DNA from 2 places in the Paenibacillus sp. PK3_47 genome. Region 2 is predicted to be linked to the other one. Evidence: riboswitches for the same ligand, from Rfam matches in the RefSeq annotation. Region 2 holds a riboswitch; the other holds the start of a gene.
What was found. Region 2 has a riboswitch for glycine ahead of gcvT (glycine cleavage system aminomethyltransferase GcvT). Riboswitches for the same ligand answer to the same signal wherever they lie in the genome.

Region 1 (8,055 bases), 2.0 Mb from region 2:
ACAACAACACCCCGGGCGGCAATGGCACGGATGGCGTCACCTTTTGCCGCCGGCAGAGCTTGAATATCAATGAAGTTCACGCTTGCATGAACCACAGCATATTTGCTGAAATGCTCCGGCTGGAACACCAGCTGTCCTGCCTGTGCATCATACAAGCCGTTCATGGCAATTTCCAGTCCGTTGTCCACATTGTAGGCTACAACCTGGCTGGCTTGTTCGCCGGCTTGCAGCTTGTACGGGAGCTTCACCGTCACCGGCAGTCCTGACCATCTTACAGCAGCGTTGTCTACTGTCAGATTCAGATCATAGACAGGAGTGCTTCCCAGCACGGCACGGATTCCGGCGGACAGCCCTTCAGCGGTAGTAACGGCCACACCGACAGACAGCTTCTGCGCGCCTTTGCCGAACAGCTCCTTCAGCAGCGACTGATCCAGTTCAACCGTGGTGCCAAGCACCTCCAGCGACACGGACTGGACAGCTGCGGCATCCAAAGTCCGGATCCAGTCCCCGGACAGCTCTACAGCAACGTTTTGGCGGCCGGCCGGTACATCGACCGGAATGGTGATTTTACCGTCCGACACCTTGCTGGCAGCCGCATTTAGAGCTTCCTGCGTCAGAGGAACTGTTACTGCAGCCGCATTGGAACCGGAAATGACTCCGGCAGTGCCTGTCCCGGAACCTGGCAGCGAAGAACCGGGCTGCGTTCCGGGATTTGTACCAGGATTAGTTCCCGGATTCGTGCCAGGGTCTGTTCCAGGATCCGGCGTATCTCCGCCGTCACGCACTTCAACCGGATACTTCGCTGCAATTCTGCCATCAATGGACTGTACGCTGATCTCGGTCTGGCCTGCTTTTACCGCCGTTACATCGAATTCAGTCCTTCCGGTTTCCGCAGAGTAAGTGACATTGCTGACGGTAGCAATGCTTTCGTCAGCAGAAGCAACCTGGAGTTTTTTGAAGGATGCGTTATCCGGTTTAACCACTGCAGTTACCTTGTCCGTCTGGCCAACCGACAGCTTTCCATCAGTGCTGCCTGACAGCTGAATGCTTTCGGAGAAGGTTTGATGCTGCACATTGGACAGCAAAGCCGTCAAATAAGTCAGCGGCGAATTGTAATTCAGCGCCTGCTCATTGCTCTCCCAGTCTACGGTAGCCTGGTTGTAGGCTTTGGCAGAGAAGTTGAACTTGCCGTTATTGTTCGGGCCTCCAGGCATATAACCGTTAGGCATCTCTGTAATAAAGTCTCGCATGTAAATCTCATGGTGGGTAATGCGCACGCGGTTTTCGCCATGTCCCGTAATAAAGCTCAGCTGCATCGGGTTAATGCCGAGCAGGTAGTTCAGGTTGCCGCTTGCCACCTGGATGCTGCGTTCGTCATATTCGCCGATAATACGGCTGCCGATATCGAGACTGACCGGTACACTCGCCACGTTGGAATTGGCGCCCCAGTAGAATCCTTTGTCAGTAGAGTTGCGCCATACCGCCCCCTCAGTGGCTGTTTCAATGACTTTGTTTTGCCATTCCTTATATTTAGGCACAAACCATGCCTTAACCTCTTCACTCGGAGCAGCGCTGCTCAGATAGTGATAGAAGGCGATCAGCTCCATACTTCCGATCCCGTGGGAGAAATCAGCCGTTTCGAATTTGGATTCAAAGGACTCGTAATTCGCTGTTACAAAATCATTATACTGTGCCCCGCCTGTAGCTCTGTACAAGGCTGCCGCCGCATAGAAACGGTCATTCAGATCCTCGTTGTCATTGTAAGGGCCGTCCGGCTGGGCGATGAATTCAGGATGTGCCGCCAGATAGTCCCAGCCTCTGACTGCAGAAGCAAGCAGGGTATCCGCATAATCCGCCAGTCCAGGCACATCTTTGAATACATTATAGGCATGTGCCAGTGCACCGACCGTGGTAGCGGTTTGTGAAGTCGGAATCACGCTTGTCTCTCCCGTGCCGTCCATGATGAAGCGTTTAGGCTGAGGCTCGCGGATGACGTAGGCGTAGAATCCGCCAGTCGCCTCGTCCTGCATCTTCAGGAAGAAATCGGTTTCAACCTTGATTTCGTCGATCAGATCGGGAATGCCGTTGCCGCTCTCCGGAATATTCAGCTGACCGTCGGAGAACTCTTGCGGGAAAGTCTCATAAGCCCAGAGCAAATCCGATACGGCCGTTGCCGCAGCGGTTACATATTTACCGGTATCTCCGGCATCCCACCAGCCGCCGGAAACATCCTTCGTCCGCGCGGGATCAGACTGGAAAGGGAGATCGGCGTCAATTTTATGAAGCCCTGTACGGGCAAATTCTCCGGCGTGCTCAGGGAGCAGATCGTCGTTGGCTCTCTGATAATAGAAGAACCTTTGAACGTCTGTCAGCAGGCTGTCATAGACATCCGCTCCGATTTCAAACGGCACGGAAGGCTCATCTACTCCGTCAACAGTAATATAATATTCACCGTTTTCGTTCAGTGCGGAGAAGTCGGCCTTCAGCACCTTTTCGCCGGACAGCTCATCATAAGCGGCCACAAGCGAGAGCGTGCCGGAATAAGCGATACTGCCATCCGAAGTACGCTTAACCTGGAAAGGAGTGCCGGCAACAGCGGACAGCTCGTTGTAATAACCGCTCACATGGGCATATTTCTCGCCGTAGTTCAGATATCCGACCTGATTGACTTTGACCGGAGCGTAGCTTCTTTCCGTATCCGGCGAGGTGACTTTGATGTTGCTGATCCAGAACGTGATAGGCGTATCGTTACCGGAAATTTTCAGTAATTGTATTTTACTTTCATCAAACAGCGGGTCACTGGCGAAAATATCCTTTAGTGGAATCGATACATGCTGCCACTCGGTCGTTACTTCCGTGTAAGCGCCAACATTAACTTGTGCATCAATATTGGTTTCTTCCGGAACATCTTTGTCTGTGAAAAAGCCGCCGTTACCGTCGGGTCTTTCATGAACAACGTCGCGGAATCCGATTTGAAAATTCTCTCCGCCCTGTGCACCGAGTACGTCAAATTCCAGCGTTCCGCCTTCATAGGCACTGAAATCAAAAGACTGCCAGCCATTGACAACCAGTTGATCCGCCCACCAGCCGCTGGTGGTTATTTTGCGGGCCTGCTTCTCCTGATACACTTCCTCAGTCACTGTTGTGCCGAAACCCCAGCCGTTATCCTTGATTTCGATATCCCGGAGCTTGTTCCAGTGTTCCCCTCCCGGAGGAAGGTAATTGACTTCAGAAATCTGTTCGGCCGAAGCCAGTGATGCCGGTACTGCCATCGAAAAAGCGGTTGCAAAACTTAAAAGAACTACAGATGCTTTTTTGGTACGAGTAATTTTCTTTGTCCGCAAAATTGTAACCCCTTTCATCGTTTTGTATAATGCTACCAAGTTCATTCTGGAAAAAATACATCCAAAATTAGCTATCTTTTCATATGATTTTTTTACCTTTTGACCGGAATGAAATGGAAAGAGACTTTTTTCACAGATAGATACTCACACCGCAGGTAATATGTTAGAATATCTGAACAGCATTACAGCTTCACTAATTACATAATTCACAGGCTATGATTGCTATGGATCACACTATAGCAGGAGCAGCTTCTGGAGAGACTGCGGATTTTTCGCGGCGCCGAAGGGTTCACAATCTCAGGCAAAAGGACAGAAGAGTACAGAATAAAGATTTGTCATGCTGATCACAGTCAGCGGGGCAGGTTTATTATTTTGTATTCTTTGGTACCGGGAGATTGGATGATATCCAATCTCTTTTTTTTATGTTTTTTAGGCAGTGTACTTATTAAGGGGGAACTTAAGCATGGCACAGACAGAGTTAAAAAGAGAGCTGGCTAACCGGCATGTCCAGCTGATTGCAATCGGCGGCACCATCGGTACGGGATTATTCCTGGGATCGGGAAAAGCGATTCAGCAGGCCGGACCCTCCATCATGTTCACGTATCTGATCGTGGGGATCGCCGTATTTTTTGTAATGAGGGCACTGGGTGAGCTTCTGCTCTCCAAAGCGGGCTATCAGTCCTTTACGGATATCGCCGAGGATTATCTCGGTCCCCGGGCTGCGTTCATTACCGGCTGGACGTACTGGTTCTGCTGGATTATGACGGCGATGGCCGATGTGATTGCGGTTGGCGTGTATGTGCAGTACTGGTTTGATATTCCGCATTGGGTACCGGCCGTGATCTGCCTGATTATTTTACTCGGGCTTAATCTACTGACCGTCAAAAATTTCGGGGAGCTTGAATTCTGGTTTGCGCTGATCAAGGTGGTCACGATTCTTGCGCTGATCGGCATAGGGGTTGTTTTGCTGATTATAGGGTTCAAGACAGATGCAGGCTCGGTGACGGTCCGCAATTTATGGGAGCATGGAGGGATTTTCCCGAACGGTGTGACAGGCTTTTTATTTTCCTTCCAGATGGTCGTATTCGCTTATGTCGGGGTGGAGTTAGTTGGGGTATCGGCAGCTGAAACTGCAGACCCGGAGAAAAATATCCCTTCGGCGATCAACAAAATTCCGTTGCGGATTCTGTTCTTCTACGTCGGCGCGCTGTTCGTCCTGCTGTGCATTAATCCGTGGACCCAGCTCAGTCCGGCCGAAAGCCCGTTTGTACGGACCTTCAGTCTGGTAGGGATTCCGCTTGCTGCGGGGATTATTAACTTTGTCGTCTTGACCTCGGCGGCTTCGGCCTGCAACAGCGGAATGTTCTCGACGAGCCGGATACTGTATAATCTGAGCCGGAAGGATCAGGCGTCTGCACATTTTGCCAAGCTGAATAAAAACCATGTACCCGGCAACTCGCTGTTCATCTCTACGCTGGTTATTTCCGCCGGTGCGCTTTTGAGCAAGCTTATTCCGGAGCAGGCTTTTGGCATCGTAACCACCATCAGTGCAATTTGCTTCATATGGGTGTGGGGCGTCGTCCTCGTGTGCCATATCAAATATAAGAAAACCCGCCCGGATTTGCAGGCCAAATCCAAGTTCAAGGCACCTTTTACACCTGCAGTAAATTATATCGTACTTGCACTGTTCGCAGCGATTCTCGTAATTATGCTGATTGCTGAAGATACGCGTCCGGCGTTGTTGTTTACCCCGTTATGGTTTATCCTTTTATTTGTCCTGTATCCTCTGAATAAAAAGAAAAAGGACAGCGACAATAAAATTAACCATACCGAATCTTCCTTCCGTTAGGGACAGGACAACAAGCAGCAGGAGGGACAGTAGAATGGCTAAAACAATCGTAGAGAAGTTAAACCTGCATAAATTCAATAAGGCTGCTGTATTGTACACGCCCGAGGGTGAGGATAGTTTAGCGGAATTGACGGACTATGACACCGGGTTAACGGATGGTCCTTATGATCTCATTTTTGCGTATGTGCTTACTATGGAATCGCTCCAGGAGCTTGTGCAGACAGTGATTGAGCAGGGCTATCTTAATAAGGGAGGCTATTTGTACGCGGCTTATCCCAAAAAGGGCAACAAGGTGTATCCCGGCTATATTCACAGGGACAGCCTGTTTGCCGGAGTAGGAGCAGGTGAGGACGGCTATATCGGAACAAGCAGCCTGAAGTTTGCCCGGATGGTCGGCCTGAACGATGTGTTTACCGTTGTCGGATTCAAAGAGGAAGCCCGGAAGAACACTGCTGCATCATCCAGGCCAAGCCAGCGTGTAGATGATTATACGGCGAAGATCCCTGATGTAGAAAATGATCTGCAGGACAGCCCGGAGGCACTGGCCCTGTACCAGTCGCTTACTCCCGGCTATAAGAAGGACTGGGCCCGTTACGTGTACAGCGCCGTGCAGGAGGAAACCAGGGAGAAGCGGCGGGCAGAGATGAAGAGCATTCTGGGTCAAGGCTACAAAACCATGAATATCTATAGAAGAGAAAATCCTTAAGGTCCGGGAGAATCCTCCGCTGGGAAGGAGCAGCGGGCCGCTGTCACAAGTGCCCGCTGCAGTCTCCGGCAGCAGGAATGCTCAAGGTAACCTTTGCACCGCCTGAGGGTCCCGCATTCTCCAAGGTCAGCGTTCCGCCATGGTGCTGTGCAGCGGATTCGGCAATATACAGGCCCATTCCGTGATGGCTGCCGGAGCTCCGGCTCTGGTCACCCATGTAGAACTGGACTGCAGCTTCTTTCAGCTCGGCAGGAGAGAAGCCGCGGCCCGTATCCGTAACTGTGAAATGAACATAGTCTGCATCCCTCCGTATAAGTAAGGTTACGCTTCCCTGCGGGGGCGTATGCTCTACACCATTTGCCAATATATTTATAATTCCCCGCTGCAGCAGCTCCTTGTCCATCCGTATCCATTCCGGAATATCTTCATCTCCGCGGACCCCGGTACTCAGCTCTTTGCCGGTGGAAAGCGCCCTCAGCTGATGCTCCAATTCTCCTGCGAAATTTTTAAGGTTAACCGGCGATTGCTGCCGCACTGCGGATGACTGCAGGCTGGACAGATCAATAACCTCCTGTACGAAGGCTTCGATATCCTCTGCGCTTTTGAGAATGAACCCGTTATACTCCCGCTGGGTCTCATCCTGGCTTGTCTCCTGCAGCAGCTCTGCATTCCCTCTGATGATCGTAAGCGGAGTTTTGATATCATGGGCCAATGCAGAAATCTGCTCTCTGCGGGAGCGTTCCAGCTCCCACTGCTGCTTCAGCGAAGTCTGCAGGGCATCCTTCATCTGTTCCAGCGAGGCCAGCACATCATCGATCTCCCGGATACCGCTTGGTTCAACGGTGAACTCGAGATTTTCCCGCCGGATATTCCCGGTAGCCTCCTGGAGACCGGCCAGTTTCCCGGTGAGTTTACGGCCGAACCGGGCAGCAAGCAGCGCTGCCTGAAGCAGAATGCCAATAATGAAGAGCAGCACGCCCAGCAGCTGCGGATTCGGCAGAATGCTGCGCAGCAGGGGGGAGGCATATTGCGGCGTTAAGGTATACCGGAAGATCCAGAGCTCCTCTCCGTGCTGAGCGGCGGTATAGAAGTCAGAGTCCCGGTTCTTTCCCTGCGCTATAAGCTCCCGGGCATGAAGGGCCTCGGCCGTGGACAGATTGCCGTAGAGCAGTCTGCCGTCCTGGCTGAACACGGCATTATCCGGCAGTTTTGGAATGCTGTCCGGTGTAATTGGGCTGCCGGAGGCAAGTTTGTCCTTAAAGGCTTCAATCTCATTCTCCGCATAGTTGGCAGGCAGTACAATATTGGCCGAAAAAGCCAGCGTAAACAAACCCAGGAATGCTACCACCAGCACAATCGTACCCATGCTCAGGAACAGGAGATATTGCAGGAAAAAGGTGCGCAGACGTACAGTTTTGCTTTGTTTTACAGCTTCCACTTGTATCCAATCCCCCAGATCGTCTCAATAGCTTCTATGTCCCATTTGTTCAGCTTGGCGCGGATGTTTTTGATATGCTCTGTAATAGCGCTGGCGTCACTGTCCCCCTCCAGTCCAAAGACCCTTTCATAAATCTGCTCCTTGGAAAACACCTGCCCCCGGCTGCGCGCCAGAAACTCACAAATTTCATATTCGCTTTTGGTCAGCGGTATTTTGTTGTCATGGACATGGAGCTCTTTGCCCGAAAGGTTGAAGACCACATTGTCCAGGTACAGGACATTCCGCCGTTCCCTTGCTTCACGTCTGAGATGGGCGCCGATCCGGGCCCGCAGGGCACCGATGCCGAACGGCTTTAGAATATAATCGTCTGCGCCCAGTCCCAGGCCGTACATAAGATCGCTCTCCAGCGTTTTGGCCGTCAAAAAAAGAATCGGGCAATCCACCGAAGCGCGGATCTCCCGGCACAGTGTAAAGCCGTCGATGACCGGCATCATGACATCGAGCAGAATAAGGTCATAGCTGCCTAGATCCATCTGCTGTACTTTGGCTGAATCCGCCAGCGTTGTCACCAGATGCCGGTCTGTGCTGAGCGCATTCCGGATCAGCGACAGAATCGCGGGTTCATCGTCGACCACCAGTATTTTTGCCATATGCATTCCCTCTATTATAAGTAGTCTTTCTAATTATCGGCAGATCCGCCTTCCCAGCGCAGAAACCA
Region 2 (8,055 bases):
CTTGGCTGCATCCTTCATCTCGGCCTCCAGACGCTGCATCAGGCTTTGCTTGTCTTTCTTGCTCATCTTGCCCTCCACACCGGTCAGATAATCGGCTTTGGATTCGGCAACCTTGGTTGCCTCGATGATCTCGCGCACTTTCTTGTTGATTGTCGTAGGTGTAATGCCATGTTTCTCATTGTAAGCAATCTGGATCTCACGGCGGCGCTTGGTTTCACTTATCGCCTTCTCCATGGAATCCGTGATTTTGTCACCGTACATAATGACACGTCCGCCGGAGTTACGGGCTGCACGGCCGATGGTCTGGATGAGTGAACGTTCGGAACGGAGGAAACCTTCCTTGTCGGCGTCCAGTATCGCTACCAGCGATACCTCCGGCAGGTCGAGGCCTTCTCTTAATAAGTTAATACCCACGAGGACATGGAACGTACCGAGACGGAGATCCCTGAGAATCGCCATCCGCTCCAGTGTCTTGATGTCGGAGTGCATGTAACGGACCTTGATGCCGATTTCCTTGAAATAATCGGTCAGGTCCTCGGACATCTTCTTGGTTAGTGTCGTGACAAGCACACGTTCATCGCGCTCTACCCGGTCACGGATTTCACTGATCAGATCGTCAATCTGGCCTTCGGTCTTACGCACTTCAATAATCGGGTCCAGAAGACCCGTAGGACGGATGATCTGCTGCACCATGGTGTCGCAGTGCTCCATCTCGTAAGGTCCCGGGGTAGCAGAGACATAGACGATCTGGTTCACCTTATCCTCGAATTCCTCGAACTGCAGCGGCCGGTTATCCAGCGCTGACGGCAGGCGGAATCCATGCTCCACGAGAACCGTCTTACGCGCACGGTCACCATTATACATGGCTCTGATCTGCGGAATCGTTACATGTGATTCGTCAACAACAATCAGCATGTCATCCGGAAAGTAATCCAGCAGTGTATACGGGGTTGCCCCCGGTTCACGGAAAGTCAGCGGCCCGGAATAGTTCTCAATCCCGGAGCAGAAGCCGACCTCCTTCATCATCTCGATATCATAACGCGTACGCTGCTCCAGCCGCTGTGCTTCCAGCAGCTTGCCCGCGTCACGCAGAACCGCAAGACGTTCTTCCAGCTCACGCTCAATGTTGATCAGAGCCACCCGCATCGTCTCTTCCTGGGTGACAAAGTGGGATGCCGGGAAAATCGCAACATGATCGCGCTCACCGATCAGCTCACCGGTCAGGACATCGATTTCTGTAATCCGTTCTATCTCATCCCCGAACAGCTCCACACGGATAGCATGCTCACCCTGGGAAGCCGGGAAAATCTCTATTACATCGCCCCGCACACGGAACGTCCCGCGCACGAAGTTCATATCATTACGCTGATACTGGATATCCACAAGCCGGCTTAGAATCTGGTTGCGCGGCTTTTCCATGCCTACCCGCAGCGACAGCAGAAGACTCCCGTATTCCTTCGGCGAACCGAGGCCGTAAATACAGGATACACTGGCTACAATGATTACGTCGCGCCGTTCGAACAAAGAACTGGTCGCAGAGTGGCGCAGCTTATCGATCTCTTCATTAACGCTGGAATCTTTCTCGATGTAGGTGTCGGAGGAGGGAATGTAAGCTTCTGGCTGGTAGTAATCGTAGTAACTGACGAAATAATCGACCGAATTGCTCGGGAAAAACTCCTTGAACTCACTCGCCAGCTGCGCAGCCAGAGTCTTGTTGTGCGCAATAACCAGCGTGGGGCGGTTCAGCTTGGAAATCATTTGCGCGATGGTAAAAGTCTTGCCTGTACCTGTCGCTCCCAGCAGCGTCTGGTGCTTCTTGCCCTGCCGGATGCCGTCCACTAATTCCTCTATGGCATGAGGCTGATCGCCCTGGGGTGTATACTCGGACTCCAGTTTAAAAGTCTTCGTACTGACGACAATATCACTCATTTGCCCGTCTCCCCTCTATCGTCTAGAATATATTAATATATTGTAAGTGTAACCCTAATTGTTCTGTCTTCATACGATGCTGCAAAATATAGGATATAAGAATACGTGTTCCCGTTTATTATACAGTGTTGCCTACATTGATGCAAACCATAATCCAGCGAAATTTAAGGAGACTGAGCACATGGATATCACCTCGATTATCGGCCTCCTGGCCGGACTGGCCGCACTGATCGGCGGCTTTTCCCTGGAAGGCGGCAGCCTCTCCGGCCTGCTGCAGCCGAACGCTGCTTTAATCGTATTTGGCGGCACCTTTGCCGCTGTTCTCATCAGCTTTCCGGCTTCCAAGCTGCTCCAGGTGCCGGCAGCCCTGCGGTTTGCCTTCGGCGCTAAAGCGGACACAAGGGAAGCAAATGCCGAAGAATTCATCTCCATGGCTGCCGTTACTCGGCGCGGCGGTGTGCTGGCCCTGGAGAAACGGGCGGAAGAGCATCCCGATCGTTTTACCCGTGAAGGGCTGCTCCTGATTGTCGACGGTATTGATCCCGAGGAGGTCCGCCAGATTCTGGAACTGGATATGGATGCCAGGGAGCTTAAGCATAACAGCTATGCCAAGATTTTTGAGGCTGCCGGCGGCTACGCGCCAACCATGGGAATTATCGGTACAGTTATGGGACTCATACAGGTGCTTGGCAGCCTTACCGATCCCTCCAATCTGGGAGCTTCAATCGCAGTAGCCTTCACAGCGACACTTTACGGCGTAGCCAGCGCTAATCTAATATTTTTACCCTTGGCATCCAAAATCAAATCCCGCAGCCAAAGTGAGCTGGCCGGCATGGAAATGCAGATGGTCGGCATTCTCTCGCTTCAGAACGGGGACGCCCCGCATCTGGTGCGCAAAAAGCTGAGCTCGTTTCTGACAGACTCTTCAGCAAGTCGCGGAAGCAGTCAGGACAGAGGCATGTTATGAGACAGCGGGAGCGGCGCAAGCAGCGTACCGGAGAGCGGGAGAGCCATGACCGGTGGATGATCACATACGCGGATCTCATTACCCTTTTGCTCATTTTTTTCGTTGTATTGTATGCCATGAGCAGCCTGGATGCCCAGAAATACAAGATAGTTACCGATTCCCTGTCACAGACCTTCACCAATGGTAACCCTGTAATTGACGGAGGCAGCGGAATATTGGATGGCGGGCAAGGCGGAGAGGGCGGCGGCAATGCCGGAACCGGTCAAAATGGCCAGAGTGGACAGAACAGCAGCAGCGGAGACAGCAATTCAGACAATGCGGAAGGAAACAATACTGGCGGCGGTCCGGACAGCGGTTCTGGGGCACCGGCAGCGGATGAAGAACAGCCTCCTTCGGCACGGGAGCTGGCTTTCCGGGAACAGGAGGCAAAGCTGGCCGCTCTAATGGATGTAATCACCCGGTATGTCGCGGATAACAATCTGGGGGATGAGATTTTTGTGGCGGACAAGCCGCAGGGGATTGCGATTACCCTGAGCGACCAGTTTCTGTTCGATGCCGGCCGGGCGGAGCTGAAAGCACCTGCCTATCCTGCACTGCGCCAGCTTTCAGGGCTATTCAGCGGAATTGGCGCCACGATCAGCATCGAAGGACATACGGACAACACGCCTGTGTCAGCGGGGTCCCGCTACAACGACAACTGGGAGCTGTCAGGTGCCCGGGCGCTGTCCATTCTGCGCTTCTTCATCGACAGCGAGGGGCTTGATCCGGATAACTTTCAATATGCCGGTTATGCCGATACCCGCCCTGCCGCTGACAATACGACCAATGAGGGCAAGCAAAAGAACCGCCGTGTTGAACTGATCGTGCTGCGGCAGCTGCAGGATGAAGAAGCGCCGTAAACAAGGGATTCCGAGTGACTCCGGGAGATTCCGAGGGATTCCGAAAGATTCCAAGAGACTCTAATGGTGCCCAAGAACTCCCGGACGAACTGTCCAACCTAAGTGGAATTTCTCCATCTAATTTGATCCCAAACGCCTAACGCCAGGATTTAGTTGGAAAATCTCCATCTAAAGTTACTGTTTTCATCACCAAAGCGGATATCGAACAGAAATAGGTGGAGAAATTCCATCTAAAGCTATTAAATCGTCATAAACCATGCAATTAGCAGGAGAATTTCCAGCTATATAGATTGAACGATTGAACCAAGGGGTTTTTCTCTTTAGGGATGGTGTGACTTTCAGGTGGATGCTTTCACTCCTACTGTTCCAGACCTCCTCTCCGCCCCTTTCCCTAATACCATATTTTCATTCAATCAGCCTTTTCCCCGCCAATCCATACTTAAACCAACTTAAACCAAAGGGCTTCAGATGCGGACAGCAGCGGAAGCCCTCTTTTTCACAGCTCAAAAACCCACACGAAACAGGACTTCCGGTCAGCCTCAAAAGTCCTATTCTCCCCAGCCCTTCAATTATCCACAATAACCCGGGTTATTCCCCTACCAGCCCGCGGTAGGCGGCAGCGTCAAGCAAGCCCGATACTGCAGCTGCAAATTCCCCGTCAATCTCCAGCTCAAAAATCCATCCTCCGCCGTACGGCTCATCGTTAATCAGTTCCGGGCTGGCTTCCAGGGCCTCGTTTATTTTTGTAACCTTTCCTGACACGGGTGAATATAATTCAGAGACTGTCTTGACCGATTCAATACTGCCTACGCTGTCGCCTGCCGAAATGGCCGAGCCTACTTCCGGGAACTCGACAAACACAATGTCCCCCAGCAAATGCTGCGCATGATCCGTAATACCTACACGTACTGTACGTCCTTCGCTCTGCTGTGCCCATTCATGCTCTTCGCTGTAGTGCAGATTGTCCAGCACCTCACTCATTTCCAGCCGCCTCTTTTCCCAATTTGGAGTGATATAAATTTAGTTATAGCCTAAGTTATCCACTGGCGCAATGTCAATATAACTGACAAGAAATTTAAATTCACCGGCTTTTTGGCACTTTTTGTGTTGACAGTGACACGTATACCCGTTTTAATGGAGACAGCAAAAACATACGAACGCGAATGAAGGCATAGGGAGAGACTGTCTCTTGGAGGACAGCGCCGAAGGAGTAAGCCCGCGGGTGAATCTCTCAGGCAAAAGGACCTTTGCCGGACGCATCTCTGGAGAGCACCCGTACGCTGCAGCTGCAGCGCACCGGTCACCAACGGGGAAACCTGCCGGGATCAGTGGGCAGGGTAACTCTCAGGTACAAAGGACAGAGCGGAAGGTCAGGTATGCGCACCCGCGCATACTTGGCCTCCGCCTGTCCTTTTTTTATATTTGCAACAGCGCTGGCCGCCCAAGGCAATGGCTGCCGCCGTAAGCCCGATATTCCAGCCAGTAACCCATTCTAGGGAGTGACGACATGGAGTCTTTGAAAAGAACCCCGTTTTATGACTTGTATTCCGCCTATCCGGAATCCAGATGCATCGACTTTGGCGGCTGGGAGCTGCCGGTACAGTTCACAGGGATCGTTAAGGAGCATGAGGCCGTACGCCGTCAGGCGGGGCTGTTCGATGTATCGCATATGGGAGAGTTCATGGTGACCGGCACCGGCTCCGAAGCTTTCCTGCAAAAGATGACAACAAACGATGTCAGCAAGCTGGAAGATGGCAGCGCGCAATACACTCTGCTCTGTTATCCGGACGGCGGAGTTGTCGATGATCTGCTCGTCTACCGTCTGGGAGAAGAGCGTTACATGCTTGTCGTCAACGCCTCTAACATCAACAAAGATTTTCAGTGGCTGCAGGAGCATCTTACCGCGGAGTTCGGCGGCGTCAGCCTTAAAGATGTCTCGGAGGAGACACTGCTGCTCGCACTGCAGGGCCCTCTCGCAGAGACAATTCTGGCTGAAGTTACCTCAGCACCGGTCACCGCGCTGAAGCCTTTCCACTTCACCGAAAAAACCGTAGTGTGCGGCGTAGAAGTGCTGCTCTCCCGCACCGGTTATACCGGCGAAGACGGCTTCGAGCTGTATGCTCCGCATAGTGCTGCCGCCACGCTGTGGAACGGCCTGCTGGCAGCAGGTGCGCCGCACGGCTTGACGCCGGCCGGGCTCGGCGCGCGCGACACGCTGCGCTTCGAAGCCAGGCTGCCGCTGTACGGGCAGGAGCTGTCGGCGGATATTACGCCGCTCGAAGCAGGACTCCAGTTCTTCGTGAAGCTGGACAAAGGGAACTTCATCGGCCGCGAGGCGCTGCTGAAGCAGAAGGAAGCCGGCCTGCCCCGCCGTCTCGTCGGCATTGAGATGATTGACCGCGGCATTCCCCGCTCGCACTATCCCGTCTACGCCGATGGCGTGAAGATCGGTGAAGTCACTACCGGAACACAGTCCCCGACACTGAAGCGCAATCTGGGGCTCGCGCTGCTTGAAGCAGCTTACAGTGAAACAGGGTCAGAGGTATTCGTGGAGATCCGCGGCAAGCAGCTGAAAGCAGCTGTAGTCAAAGCGCCGTTCTACAAAAGAACCCAAGGAGTGAAGCCGCAATGAAGCACCGTTATTTGCCGATGACTGCACAGGACCGCCAGGAGATGATGGAGGCCGTCGGAATCCGGTCCATGGAAGAACTATTCGCCGACATTCCGCAGGCTGTCCGCTATCAGGGAACGCTGCCGATGTCGGAAGCTATGGATGAATACGCGCTGCTGCGCCATATGAAGGAGCTGGCCGACCGCAATGCCAGCTTTGACAGCCACACCAGCTTTCTCGGAGCAGGCCTCTATGACCATCATATCCCCGTAGTCATTAACCATGTCATTTCCCGTTCGGAATTTTATACTGCGTATACCCCTTATCAGCCGGAGATCAGCCAGGGCGAGCTGCAGGCGATCTTCGAATTCCAGTCCTATATCTGTGAGCTGACCGGCATGAAAGTGGCTAATGCCAGCATGTACGATGGTGCCACCGCCTTCTCGGAAGCGGCAGTTCTGGCAGCAGGCGCTACCAAACGCAAAAAGCTGATCGTCTCCCGCACGGTTCACCCGGAAGCCCGCCAGGTGCTCCGCACCTCTGCCGGAGCCTGGGGCCTCGACGTCGTTGAAATTGACTACAAAGACGGCGTCACCGACCAGGCGAAACTGGCTGAAGCCATCGACAGCGATACAGCTGCCGTTCTGGTGCAGTCGCCGAACTTCTTCGGCGCCATCGAGGATCTCGGCGGCATTGCTCCGCTGATCCATGCCGTCAAAGGCCTGTTCGTCGTCAGCGCCAACCCGCTGTCACTCGGCGTGCTGGAAGCGCCGGGCAAGCTCGGCGCCGACATCGTAGTCGGCGATGCCCAGCCGCTCGGCATACCCGCTTCGTTCGGCGGCCCTACCTGCGGCTTCTTCGCCGTAGCAGAGCCGCTGATGCGCAAAATGCCCGGCCGGATTGTCGGCCAGACCGTGGACCGCAGCGGCAAACGCGGCTTCGTGCTGACGCTCCAGGCCCGCGAGCAGCATATCCGCCGCGAGAAGGCGACCTCGAACATCTGCTCCAACCAGGCGCTCCTGGCGCTGTGCGCCTCTGTATATCTGTCCGTGATGGGCAAGGAAGGCATGCGTGAGGTTGGTGAGCTGAACATCCGCAAGAGCCATTATGCCGCAGGCAAGCTTGGAGAAATCACAGGTGCTGTCCCTGCATTCACCGCTCCATTCTTTAACGAATTTGTGCTGAAGCTGCCGGAAGGCAGCAGTGTCAGTGAGATTAATTCAAGGCTTGTGAAGGAAGGTTATCTTGGCGGATATGATCTCGGCCGTGATTATCCGGAGCTGGCCGGACACATGCTGGTGGCTGTCACTGAGAAAAGAAGCAAAGAGGAAATTGACCAATTTGCGAGCGTACTGGAGGGCTGTCTATGAAACCCGAACAAAGTCTGATCTTTGAGCTTAGCCGCCCGGGCCGCTCCGCCTACTCCCTGCCGGCATGCGATGTCCCCGCAAATGAGAACATCGGCGCCCTGATCCCGCAGAATCTGCTGCGCAGTGAACCGGTCCTGCTTCCCGAGGTGTCGGAAGTCGATGTCATCCGGCATTACACCGCGCTCTCCCGCCGCAACTTTGGCGTGGATAACGGCTTTTATCCGCTCGGCTCCTGTACGATGAAATATAATCCGAAGATCAATGAAGATGTCGCCCGCT

Region 1: it holds a riboswitch for glycine, as region 2 does, so the genes downstream of both, C2I18_RS18345 (amino acid permease) here and gcvT (glycine cleavage system aminomethyltransferase GcvT) in region 2, are expected to answer to the same signal.

The regions. Positions count from the first base shown of each region.
Region 1 covers NZ_CP026029.1:4,119,933-4,127,987, forward strand. Annotated here, with positions in the region: gene C2I18_RS18340 (glycoside hydrolase family 9 protein) at 1-3,272, opposite strand, end outside; glycine riboswitch at 3,587-3,667, shown strand; gene C2I18_RS18345 (amino acid permease) at 3,808-5,193, shown strand; gene C2I18_RS18350 (YdeI/OmpD-associated family protein) at 5,228-5,899, shown strand; gene C2I18_RS18355 (HAMP domain-containing sensor histidine kinase) at 5,943-7,337, opposite strand; gene C2I18_RS18360 (response regulator transcription factor) at 7,325-7,987, opposite strand; gene C2I18_RS18365 (lantibiotic immunity ABC transporter MutG family permease subunit) at 8,017-8,055, opposite strand, start outside.
Region 2 covers NZ_CP026029.1:2,159,278-2,167,332, forward strand. Annotated here, with positions in the region: gene uvrB (excinuclease ABC subunit UvrB) at 1-1,929, opposite strand, end outside; gene C2I18_RS09790 (flagellar motor protein) at 2,111-2,896, shown strand; gene C2I18_RS09795 (flagellar motor protein MotB) at 2,893-3,795, shown strand; gene gcvH (glycine cleavage system protein GcvH) at 4,384-4,776, opposite strand; glycine riboswitch at 4,959-5,052, shown strand; gene gcvT (glycine cleavage system aminomethyltransferase GcvT) at 5,303-6,427, shown strand; gene gcvPA (aminomethyl-transferring glycine dehydrogenase subunit GcvPA) at 6,424-7,776, shown strand; gene gcvPB (aminomethyl-transferring glycine dehydrogenase subunit GcvPB) at 7,773-8,055, shown strand, end outside.